DNA from 3 places in the Bradyrhizobium sp. HKCCYLRH3097 genome. Region 3 is predicted to be linked to each of the others. Evidence: predicted binding sites of a transcription regulator. Region 3 holds the regulator's gene; each other region holds the start of a gene.
What was found. The regulator PhoB, encoded in region 3, activates phosphate uptake and scavenging genes when phosphate is short. The targets are predictions, from matches to a motif close to TGTCATNNANCTGTCAT.
Positions count from the first base shown of each region.

Region 1: a site for PhoB is predicted at 1,587-1,603, ahead of ugpB (sn-glycerol-3-phosphate ABC transporter substrate-binding protein UgpB). Genes of this name have one in related genera too.
Region 2: a site for PhoB is predicted at 1,461-1,477, ahead of ACQR0U_RS30505 (UDP-2,3-diacylglucosamine diphosphatase). Genes of this name have one in related genera too.

Region 1 is NZ_JBNPTX010000001.1:298,699-301,972, reverse strand. Features, by position in the region: gene ACQR0U_RS01425 (organic hydroperoxide resistance protein) at 1-129, shown strand, start outside; gene ACQR0U_RS01420 (CaiB/BaiF CoA transferase family protein) at 252-1,454, shown strand; gene ugpB (sn-glycerol-3-phosphate ABC transporter substrate-binding protein UgpB) at 1,657-2,976, shown strand; gene ugpA (sn-glycerol-3-phosphate ABC transporter permease UgpA) at 3,027-3,274, shown strand, end outside.
Region 2 is NZ_JBNPTX010000017.1:89,695-92,968, reverse strand. Features, by position in the region: gene ACQR0U_RS30510 (threonine ammonia-lyase) at 1-577, opposite strand, end outside; gene ACQR0U_RS30505 (UDP-2,3-diacylglucosamine diphosphatase) at 625-1,437, opposite strand; gene pyk (pyruvate kinase) at 1,630-3,048, opposite strand; gene ACQR0U_RS30495 (tartrate dehydrogenase) at 3,204-3,274, opposite strand, start outside.
Region 3 is NZ_JBNPTX010000003.1:313,798-317,071, reverse strand. Features, by position in the region: gene pstB (phosphate ABC transporter ATP-binding protein PstB) at 1-553, shown strand, start outside; gene phoU (phosphate signaling complex protein PhoU) at 584-1,300, shown strand; gene phoB (phosphate regulon transcriptional regulator PhoB) at 1,317-2,024, shown strand; gene ACQR0U_RS10425 (trypsin-like serine protease) at 2,172-3,274, shown strand, end outside.

The DNA.
Region 1 (3,274 bases), on a different contig from region 3:
GAGCTCGCAGTGTCGCTGCCCGGCCTCGCCAAGGCCGACGCCGAAGCGCTGGTCGCCAAGGCGCACGAGGTGTGCCCCTATTCCAACGCCACGCGCGGCAATGTCGACGTCAAGCTGAACGTCGTCTGAGCTTCAATTCCGTCATGCGGCAGGACGGCCTCCGTTGTCCTGCCGCATGGCAGCCATCCGTTTGCGCCGCCGCCGCAGCAATGCTTAATGATCGCGAGCTGAAACCAACCTCGCGACATCCGATGACACCCCAATTTGCTCCTGGCGCCATGGCCGGCCTGCGCGTGATCGATCTGACGCGCGTGCTCGGCGGCCCCTATTGCACGCAGATCCTGGCCGATCACGGCGCCGACGTGATCAAGGTCGAGCCGCCGGCCGGCGACGAGGTGCGCGACTGGGGTCCGCCCTTCCACGATGAGGACGCCGCCTATTTCGTCGGGATCAACCGCAACAAGCGCTCGATCGGCCTCGACCTCGCCTCCGAGGGCGGCCGCGCCGTGCTGATGCGGATGCTCGAGACGGCCGACGTGCTGATCGAGAACTTCAAGCCTGGCACCTTGGAGAAGTGGGGCATCGGCAGCGACACGCTGCGCGAGACATTCCCCAAGCTGGTGCACTGCCGCATCTGCGGCTTCGGCGCGGATGGCCCGCGCGGCGGCAATCCCGGCTACGACGCGATCATCCAGGCGATGACCGGCATGATCGCGGCGACCGGTTCGCCGCAGAGCGGACCGATGCGGATCGGCGTGCCGCTGGTCGACATCACCACCGGACTCTATGCCGCGATCGGCATCCTGATGGCGCTGTCGGAGCGGCAGCGCTCGGGCATCGGTCAGTTCCTCGAGGTCACGCTGTATGAGACCGGCCTCGCGATCATGCATCCGCATACCGCAAACTACTTCATGCATGGCAAGCCGCCGTCGCTGACCGGCAACGAGCACCCGAACCTCGTTCCGTATGCGATCTTCGCGACCAAGACCGACGATATCTTCATCGGCGTCGGCAATGACGGTACCTTCCGCAAGCTCGCCAAGGAGATCGGCCGCCCCGAACTCGGCACCGATCCGCGCTTCGCCCGCAACAAGGATCGCGTCGCCAATCGCGAGGCGCTGCGCGCCGAGCTTGCCGCCGTGTTCAGCCAGTTCGAGGCGGAGCCGCTGTGCGACCGGCTGCTCGCGGCCGGTCTGCCGGCAGGACCCGTGCAGAAGATCGACCAGGCGCTGACCAATCCGCACACGATCTACCGCGGCGATGTCATCGAGAAGGACTGGTACAAGGGCGTCGCGTCGCCGATCCGGCTCGAACGCACCAAGCCGAGCCTGCGCTCCACCCCGCCGAAGTTCAGTCAGCACGCGCAGGAGGTGCTGACCGAGTTCGGTTACACGCCGAGCGAGATCGAGGCGCTGCTGTCCCAGGGCACGGTGTGCGCCGAGCGCAAGCGCTGAGGCGCGATCAGCCTGTCGTCTCTCACCGTCAGCGCCGGCCGGGGCATCGCCCCGGCGCGGCGCCGTCTCCCGCAAGTCGCTGCGTTCCGCCGCGATGAACGCGCTTTCCGCTGACGATCCAACCGGTTATACATTCACGAAACTGTCATCTCGCGCTGCTACGGCCGCGACGCCGATGACGTTTCACGGGAGGTATTCTTTAATGTCACTTCGCCAATTCTGGACGGCCGCGACTGCGGCAGTCACGCTGGTCCTGAGCGCCGCAGCACCTGCGCATGCCGTGACCGAAATTCAGTGGTGGCATGCGATGACCGGCGCCAACAACGACGTCATCGTCAAGCTCGCCAACGATTTCAACGCCTCGCAGTCCGACTACAAGGTCGTCCCGACTTACAAGGGCAACTACGCCGACACGATGAATGCCGGCATCGCCGCCTTCCGCGCCGGCAATGCGCCCCACATCATGCAGGTGTTCGAGGTCGGCACCGCCACCATGATGGCCGCCACCGGCGCCGTGAAGCCGGTCTACAAGCTGATGCAGGACGCCGGCGAGAAGTTCGATCCCAAGAGCTACCTGCCGGCGATCACCGGCTACTATTCGACCTCGAAGGGCGAAATGCTCTCCTTCCCCTTCAACTCATCGTCCACCGTCATGTGGGTGAATCTCGATGAGTTGAAGAAGGTCAACGCCGAGATCCCGAAGACCTGGCCCGAACTGTTCGAGACCGCCAAGAAGCTGAAGGCGGCCGGCCATGCGACCTGCGGCTTCTCGGGCTCGTGGGTCACCTGGGTCAATCTCGAGCAGCTCTCCGCCTGGCACAACGTGCCGCTGGCCAGCAAGGCGAACGGTCTCGACGGCTTCGACACCGTGCTGGAGTTCAACGGTCCGCTGCAGGTCAAGCATCTCGAAAACCTGGTCGAGCTGCAGAAGGACAAGACCTACGACTATGCCGGCCGCACCAACACCGGCGAGGGCCGCTTCACCTCGGGCGAATGCCCGATCTACCTGACCTCGTCGGCGTTCTTCGGCAACGTCAAGGCCCAGGCCAAGTTCGCCTTCACCGCCGCGCCGATGCCGTATTATCCGGACGCCAAGGGCGCGCCGCAGAACTCGATCATCGGCGGCGCCTCGCTCTGGGTGATGGGCGGCAAGAGCGCGGACGAATACAAGGGCGTGGCGAAGTTCCTGACCTTCCTCTCGGACACCGATCGTCAGGTCTACATCCACAAGGCCTCGGGCTATCTGCCGATCACCAAGGCGGCCTACGCCAAGGCCAAGGCCGAGGGCTTCTACAAGGATCAGCCCTATCTGGAGACGCCCCTGCTCGAACTGACCAACAAGGAACCGACGGAGAATTCCCGCGGCCTGCGTCTGGGCAACATGGTGCAGCTGCGTGACGTCTGGTCGGAGGAAATCGAGCAGGCCCTGGCCGGCAAGAAGACCGCCAAGCAGGCGCTGGACGCCGCCGTCGAGCGCGGCAACCAGATGCTGCGCCAGTTCGAAAAGACGGCCGTGAAGTGAGGCCATGAGCCGGCAGGCCGCCCCGCGGCCTGCCGGTTCGCCGACCGACCATGCAGAAGAACGCCATCTTTCAGTCAAAACTGCTGCCGTTCGTGCTGGTCGCTCCCCAGCTCGCGATCGTGCTGATCTTCTTCTATTGGCCCGCGATCCAGGCCGTCATCCAGTCGTTCCTGCTGCAGGACGCGTTCGGCCTGTCCACGAGCTTCGTCTGGTTCGAGAACTACGCCGACCTGCTCAGCCAGCCGGACTATTTCCAGGCCATTCTCCGCACCTTCGGCTTCTCCTTCGCGATCGCGCT
Region 2 (3,274 bases), on a different contig from region 3:
GTCCACCGCCCGAAGCCGGGACGATCACCAGATCCGGCGACAGGCCGAGCGCCGCAAGGTCCTCGGCGATTTCACGACCGACGGTGCCCTGCCCTGCGATGACGTAGGGATCGTCATAGGGCGGCACCACCGTCGAGCCGCGCTTTGCTGCGATGTCGCGCGCGATCGCTTCGCGGTCCTCGCGATCGCGATCATAGAGCACGACGTCGGCACCGAACGCCTTGGTGCGCTCGCGCTTGGCCGCTGGCGCATCCGAGGGCATCACGATCGTGGCGTCCATGCCCAGCAATGTGGCGGCATGGGCGACGCCCTGCGCATGATTGCCGGAGGAGAATGCGACGACGCCGTTGCCGCGCGCTGCTTGGGGGATCGACGCCAGCTTGTTGTAGGCACCGCGGAACTTGAACGAGCCGGTCCGCTGCAGCACCTCCGGCTTCACGAAGACGTTCGCTTTGAACCGCTCGTTGAGCACGGGAGCCGGCAGCAGCGGAGTCCGCACGGCCACGGGCGCGAGGACGCGCGCCGCCGCATCGATGTCGGCGGCGGTCACGGGCAGGATCGGGGAATGAGCTGTCATACCCCTATTTTACCGCGCCCGATTGCCGAGAGGCAAGGGAGCCGGTGTCAGGCGGCGCGGGCGGCCAGCTGCGGAACCGGCGCGGGTTGCCGCTGCGGATCGGTCCAGGTCAGGATCTCGAAACGGCCGTCCTCGTGCTCGACCAGCGCCGTGCAACTCTCGACCCAGTCGCCGCAATTCATGTAGCGAATGCCGTCCTGGTCGCGGATGACGGCGCAATGGATGTGGCCGCAGATCACGCCATCAGCGCCATGCCGCCGCGCCTCCGAGGCCAGCGCCGTCTCGAACGCGCCGATATAGTTGACGGCGTTCTTGACCTTCTGCTTGGCCCATTGCGACAGCGACCAATAGGGAACGCCGAACATGCGACGGAAGAAGTTGACCAGACGGTTCATCTGGATGGCGAAGTCATAGGCCTTGTCGCCGAGATGGGCGAGCCAGCGCGCATTCTGCACGACCAGATCGAAGATGTCGCCGTGGATCACCAGATAGCGTTTGCCGTCGGTGCCGGTGTGCAAGATGTTCTCGACGACGTCGATGCCGCCGAAATGCGTGCCGTAATAACCGCGCAGGAACTCGTCGTGATTGCCGGGGACATAGACGATCTTGGCGCCCTTGCGCGCCTTGCGCAGCATCTTCTGCACCAGGTCGTTATGCGACTGCGGCCAATGCCAGCTCGATTTGAGCGCCCAGCCGTCGATGATGTCGCCGACCAGATAGATCGTGTCGGCATCATGGTGACGCAGGAAATCGACGAGGAGATTGGCCTGCGAGCCGCGGGCTCCGAGATGAACGTCCGAGATGAACAACGTCCGAAAGCGCCGAGCCGGGCTTTCTTCACCAGCAGTCTCAAGTCCCATGCGCGCCCACCTAACAGTCCCTGATGACACCGCGATGACGAAACGCCGCACCGGCAGAACCCATCCTGCCGGACCGCGACCGGACACCGCTCGTTTGACGACTCGCGATGTCCCTCGTCACTGCCCCGCGATACCAGCGGGGTGCGACAATCAGGCGACAGGCGGGCAGCGCGAACAGGGAAAATCAGCCTCCTATCTCGGCACGGTGACGACGCGCAGATTGTTGGTGGTGCCGGTCTGCGCGAACGGAATGCCGGCGACGACGACGAGCAGGTCGCCGGCTTCAGCGAACTCCTCCTGCACGGCGAAGAAGGTCGCGCGCTCGACCATCTCCTCGTAGCTCTTCACGTCCTGCGACAACACGCTGTGCGCGCCCCACAACAGGCACATGCGCCGCGAGGTGTCCTCATTCGGCGTGATCGCCAGAATCGGCAGGCTCGGCCGCTTGCGCGCAACGCGCGAGGCCGAGGTGCCGCTCGACGTATAGGCCACGATCGCCTTGGCGTGGATCGCCGAGGCGAGATCGGCCGCCGCGGTCGCCACCGCATGCGGCGCCGTCTGCTCCTCGCCCGGCTGCGTCGCCTCGACGATGGAGCGATACATCTTGTGGCCTTCGGTGGCCTTGATGATGCTGTCCATCATCGCCACGGCCTCGCGCGGATATTGCCCGCTGGCCGATTCCGCCGACAGCATCACCGCGTCGGCGCCGTCATAGATCGCGGTCGCGACGTCGGAGACCTCGGCGCGCGTCGGCGTCGGCGTCGCCACCATCGAATCCAGCATCTGCGTCGCGACGATCACCGGCTTCACAGCGAGCCGGCAGGCGCGGACCAGTTCCTTCTGCTTGCCCGGCACGTCCTCGTTGGGAATCTCGACGCCGAGATCGCCGCGCGCGACCATGATCGCGTCCGACAGCTGGATGATGTCGTCGATGCGCTCCAGCGCCGCCGGCTTCTCGATTTTGGACATGATGCCGGCGCGGCCATCGATCAGGCCCCTCGCCTCCAGCACGTCGGACGGCTTCTGCACGAAGGACAGCGCCACCCAGTCGACGCCGAGATCGAGCCCGAAGGCGAGATCGGAGCGGTCCTTGGCCGTCAGCGGCGACAGCTCCAGAATTGTGCCGGGCAGATTGACGCCCTTGTGATTGGAGATCGCGCCGCTGACGATCACCTTGGCTTCGATCCAGTCGTCGCCGAGGCCTGTCACACGAACGCGGACGCGGCCATCATCGATCAGAAGATCGTGACCGGGCGTGACCGCCGCAAAGATCTCCGGATGCGGCAGCGGAATCGACGTCTTGTCGCCCTCGGTGCCGTTGAGGACGAACCGAATCGTCTCGCCGGCTTCGACCTGGATCTTCTTATCGCGCAGAGTGCCGACGCGAATCTTAGGTCCCTGCAGATCCATCAAGATGCCGATCGGCCGCCGCACTTCCTTCTCGAGCGCGCGGATCGCGGCATGGACCTTGGCGTGATCGGCCTGCGTCCCGTGACTGAAATTGAGACGAAAGGTGTCCACACCGGCGAGGAACAGCGCTTTCAGCATCTCCGGAGAATTGCTCGCGGGACCGACAGTCGCGACGATCTTGGCTCGACGGTGACGACGCATGATGTGTCCTTTCTCCTTAAGCCGTGTCTCGCGTCTCTATGACACGCATGTGATTGGCATGCGCGGACGCAGCGGAAGCGCTGATATACGCCCCGCAGCGTCCATTGCAAGCGCGACACGGAACACGCCAGAATTGTGCAAGAGAACAGCACGCCTCAGGCGTTGGAGCCGTGGATCGCGTCGATGACGGCGTCGGTCACCTGCTTGGTCGTCGCCGTGCCGCCAA
Region 3 (3,274 bases):
CGACAACACCAACATCCTCGATCCCAAGCTCGATCTGAACCTGCTGCGTGCCCGGGTCGGCATGGTATTCCAGAAGCCGACGCCGTTCCCGATGACGATCTACGAGAACATCGCCTTCGGCATCCGCCTCTATGAGAAGATCTCCAAGTCGGAGATGGACGACCGGGTCGAGAAGGCGCTGCGCGGCGGCGCGCTGTGGAACGAGGTCAAGGACAAGCTCAACGCCTCGGGCCTGTCGCTGTCCGGCGGCCAGCAGCAGCGGCTGTGCATCGCGCGTACCGTGGCGGTCCGGCCGGAGGTGATCCTGTTCGACGAGCCGTGCTCGGCGCTCGATCCGATCTCGACCGCCAAGGTCGAGGAGCTGATCCAGGAACTCGCCGAAAACTATACGATCGCCATCGTGACGCATAACATGCAGCAGGCGGCGCGCGTCTCCGACAAGACCGCCTTCATGTATCTCGGGGAGCTGATCGAGTTCGACGACACCAGCAAGATCTTCACCTCGCCGAGCGATCGGCGGACCCAGGATTATATCACCGGCCGGTTCGGCTGACGCCGACGACATTGTCTTCAGGAGATCATCATGGCCAGTGAACATACCGCCAAGGCGTTCGACAGCGATCTGCAGGACCTCACCCGTCTGGTATCGGAGATGGGCGGCCTCGCGGAACGGCTGATCGTCGATTCCGTCGATGCGCTGGTGCGGCGCGACATCGCGCTCGGCCAGAAGGTGGTCGCCACCGACGCCGAGGTCGACAAGCTGCAACGCATCATCGAGGAGCGCGCCGTTCTTACCATCGCCCGGCGACAGCCGATGGCGGTCGACCTGCGTGAGATCGTCGGCGCGATGCGCGTGGCGACCGATCTGGAGCGTATCGGTGATCTCGCCAAGAACATCGGCAAGCGCGTCGCGGCGCTGGAGAGCGACTTCCATCCGCTGAAGCTGATCCGCGGGCTCGAGCACATGACCGATCTCGTGCAGTCGCAGGTCAAGACGGTGCTGGACGCCTATGCCGCGCACGATTTGCCGGCCGCGATGACGGTGTGGAAGGGCGATGAGGAAGTCGATGCCATCTGCACCTCGCTGTTCCGCGAGCTCCTGACCTACATGATGGAGGATCCGCGCAACATCTCGTTCTGCATCCACCTGATGTTCTGCGCCAAGAATATCGAGCGCATCGGCGATCACGCGACCAACATCGCCGAGACGGTGTTCTATATGATCGAAGGCCAGCAGATCATGGACAAGCGCCCGAAGGGCGACATGACGAGCTTCGCATCGACGATCCCCGGCAACTGAGAGAGACGGTTCAGACATGGGCGCCCGAATTCTGGTGGTGGAGGACGAGGAGGCGCTGACGACGCTGCTGCGCTACAACCTCGAGGCCGAAGGCTACGAGGTCGAGACCGTGGCGCGCGGCGACGAAGCCGACACGCGCCTGAAGGAGCGTGTTCCCGATCTCGTCGTGCTCGACTGGATGCTGCCGGGCCTGTCCGGCATCGAGCTGTGCCGCCGCCTGCGGGCGCGGACCGAGACCCGGCAGTTGCCGATCATCATGCTCACCGCACGCGGGGAGGAGAGCGAGCGCGTGCGCGGCCTCGCGACCGGCGCCGACGACTACATCGTCAAGCCGTTCTCGGTGCCGGAGCTTCTGGCGCGGGTGAAAGGCCTGCTGCGGCGGGCGAGTCCGGAGCGGCTGGCGACCGTGCTGTCCTATGGCGACATCGAGCTCGACCGCGAGAAACGCCGCGTGGCGCGCTCGGGGCGGCCGATCGATCTCGGTCCGACCGAATACCGCCTGCTCGAGTTCTTCCTGGAGCATCCCGGCCGCGTGTTCAGCCGCGAGCAGCTGCTCGACAGTGTCTGGGGCCGCGACATCTACATCGACGAGCGCACCGTCGACGTCCATATCGGCCGCCTGCGCAAGCTGCTCAATCCCGGCCGCGAGCAGGACCCGATCCGCACGGTGCGCGGCGCCGGTTATGCGCTCGATGACCGCTTCGCCAAGAGCGAGCAGGTGTAAGGGGCGATCCGGCGTGAGCACGAAGCAGGTGTGAGGCGCGAGGCGGCCCGATTGAGGAGATCGCGGTCCGCTTTCCGCCACGCCGCCGCCGTCTTGATCGTGTCTGCTTCGTGGCCCGTCACGATGTTTCGGTCCCAGCGGACGCCCTTGATCAAGACCATCATCATATCTCTTGCCGTGCTGCTCGGCGGCGCGGCGGGCGCCACGGCCGCCGAGCTCGAAGACGCGGTCGCGGCGGCAGGCAACGGGCAGCATGCGGCGGCGATGCGACGGCTGCTGCCGCTGGCCGCCAAGGGCGATGCGCGGGCGCAGTTCGACGTCGGCTTCATGCACGCCTTCGGCTGGGGCCAACCGCGCAACCCCGCCGAGGCGCTGGCGTGGTACCGCAAGGCCGCCGATCAGGGGCTCGCTGTCGCGCAACACTATCTCGGCATCGCCTACGTCAATGGCGAAGGTGTTGCGAGCAATTACGGCGAAGCCGGCCGCTGGTTCAGCCGCGCCGCGGCGCAGGGCTTCGCCCAGTCGCAATACATGCTCGGCCTGATGCTGCTCGACGGCCGCGGTGTGAAACAGGACGTCGTGCAGGGCTATGCCTGGCTGGTGATGGCGGGCCGTAGCGGCGTGCGATCGGCCGGCCGCGACGTGCAGCGGGTCAAGTTGACCGAGCCGCAGCGCGTCCAGGCCCAGAGTGCCATTGCGGCCTGGCGGCCGAAGCCGGAATCGGCGGAGGCCGGCATCGCCGCTCCGCGTCCGGAGCAACTGCTCGGGCTCGACCGCCACATCGGCGAGGTCGTCGATCCCACCTCGTGGCCGGCGTCGTCGATCGGCGTCGTCACCGTCGCGCAATACTCGACCGGCGGCTGGTGCACCGGCACGCTGGTCGCGCCGCGCGTCGTGCTCACCGCGGCACATTGCGTGTTCAACGGCGTGGCGCAGGTCAGCCCCGGCAACGTCCGCTTCCTGGCCGGCATGAACAGGGGCACGCCGGCGGCATCGTCTGTCGCCGACAAGCTGATCGTGGCGCCTGATTTCGTCCCGACCCGGCACGACAGGTGGTCGCTCGACCGCTCGCCCGCCGATTGGGCGTTGATCGTGCTGAAGGACGCGCTGCCGTCGAAGCCGGTTGAGGTCAGGGCGCTGACGCGCGAGGAATTGCAGGCTGCGACCACGGCCGGAACCATCTCCGAGATCGGCTATGGCCAGGAGCGGCGCTATTCGCCGACCGGCCAGCGCAATTGCAGCGCCGGCAT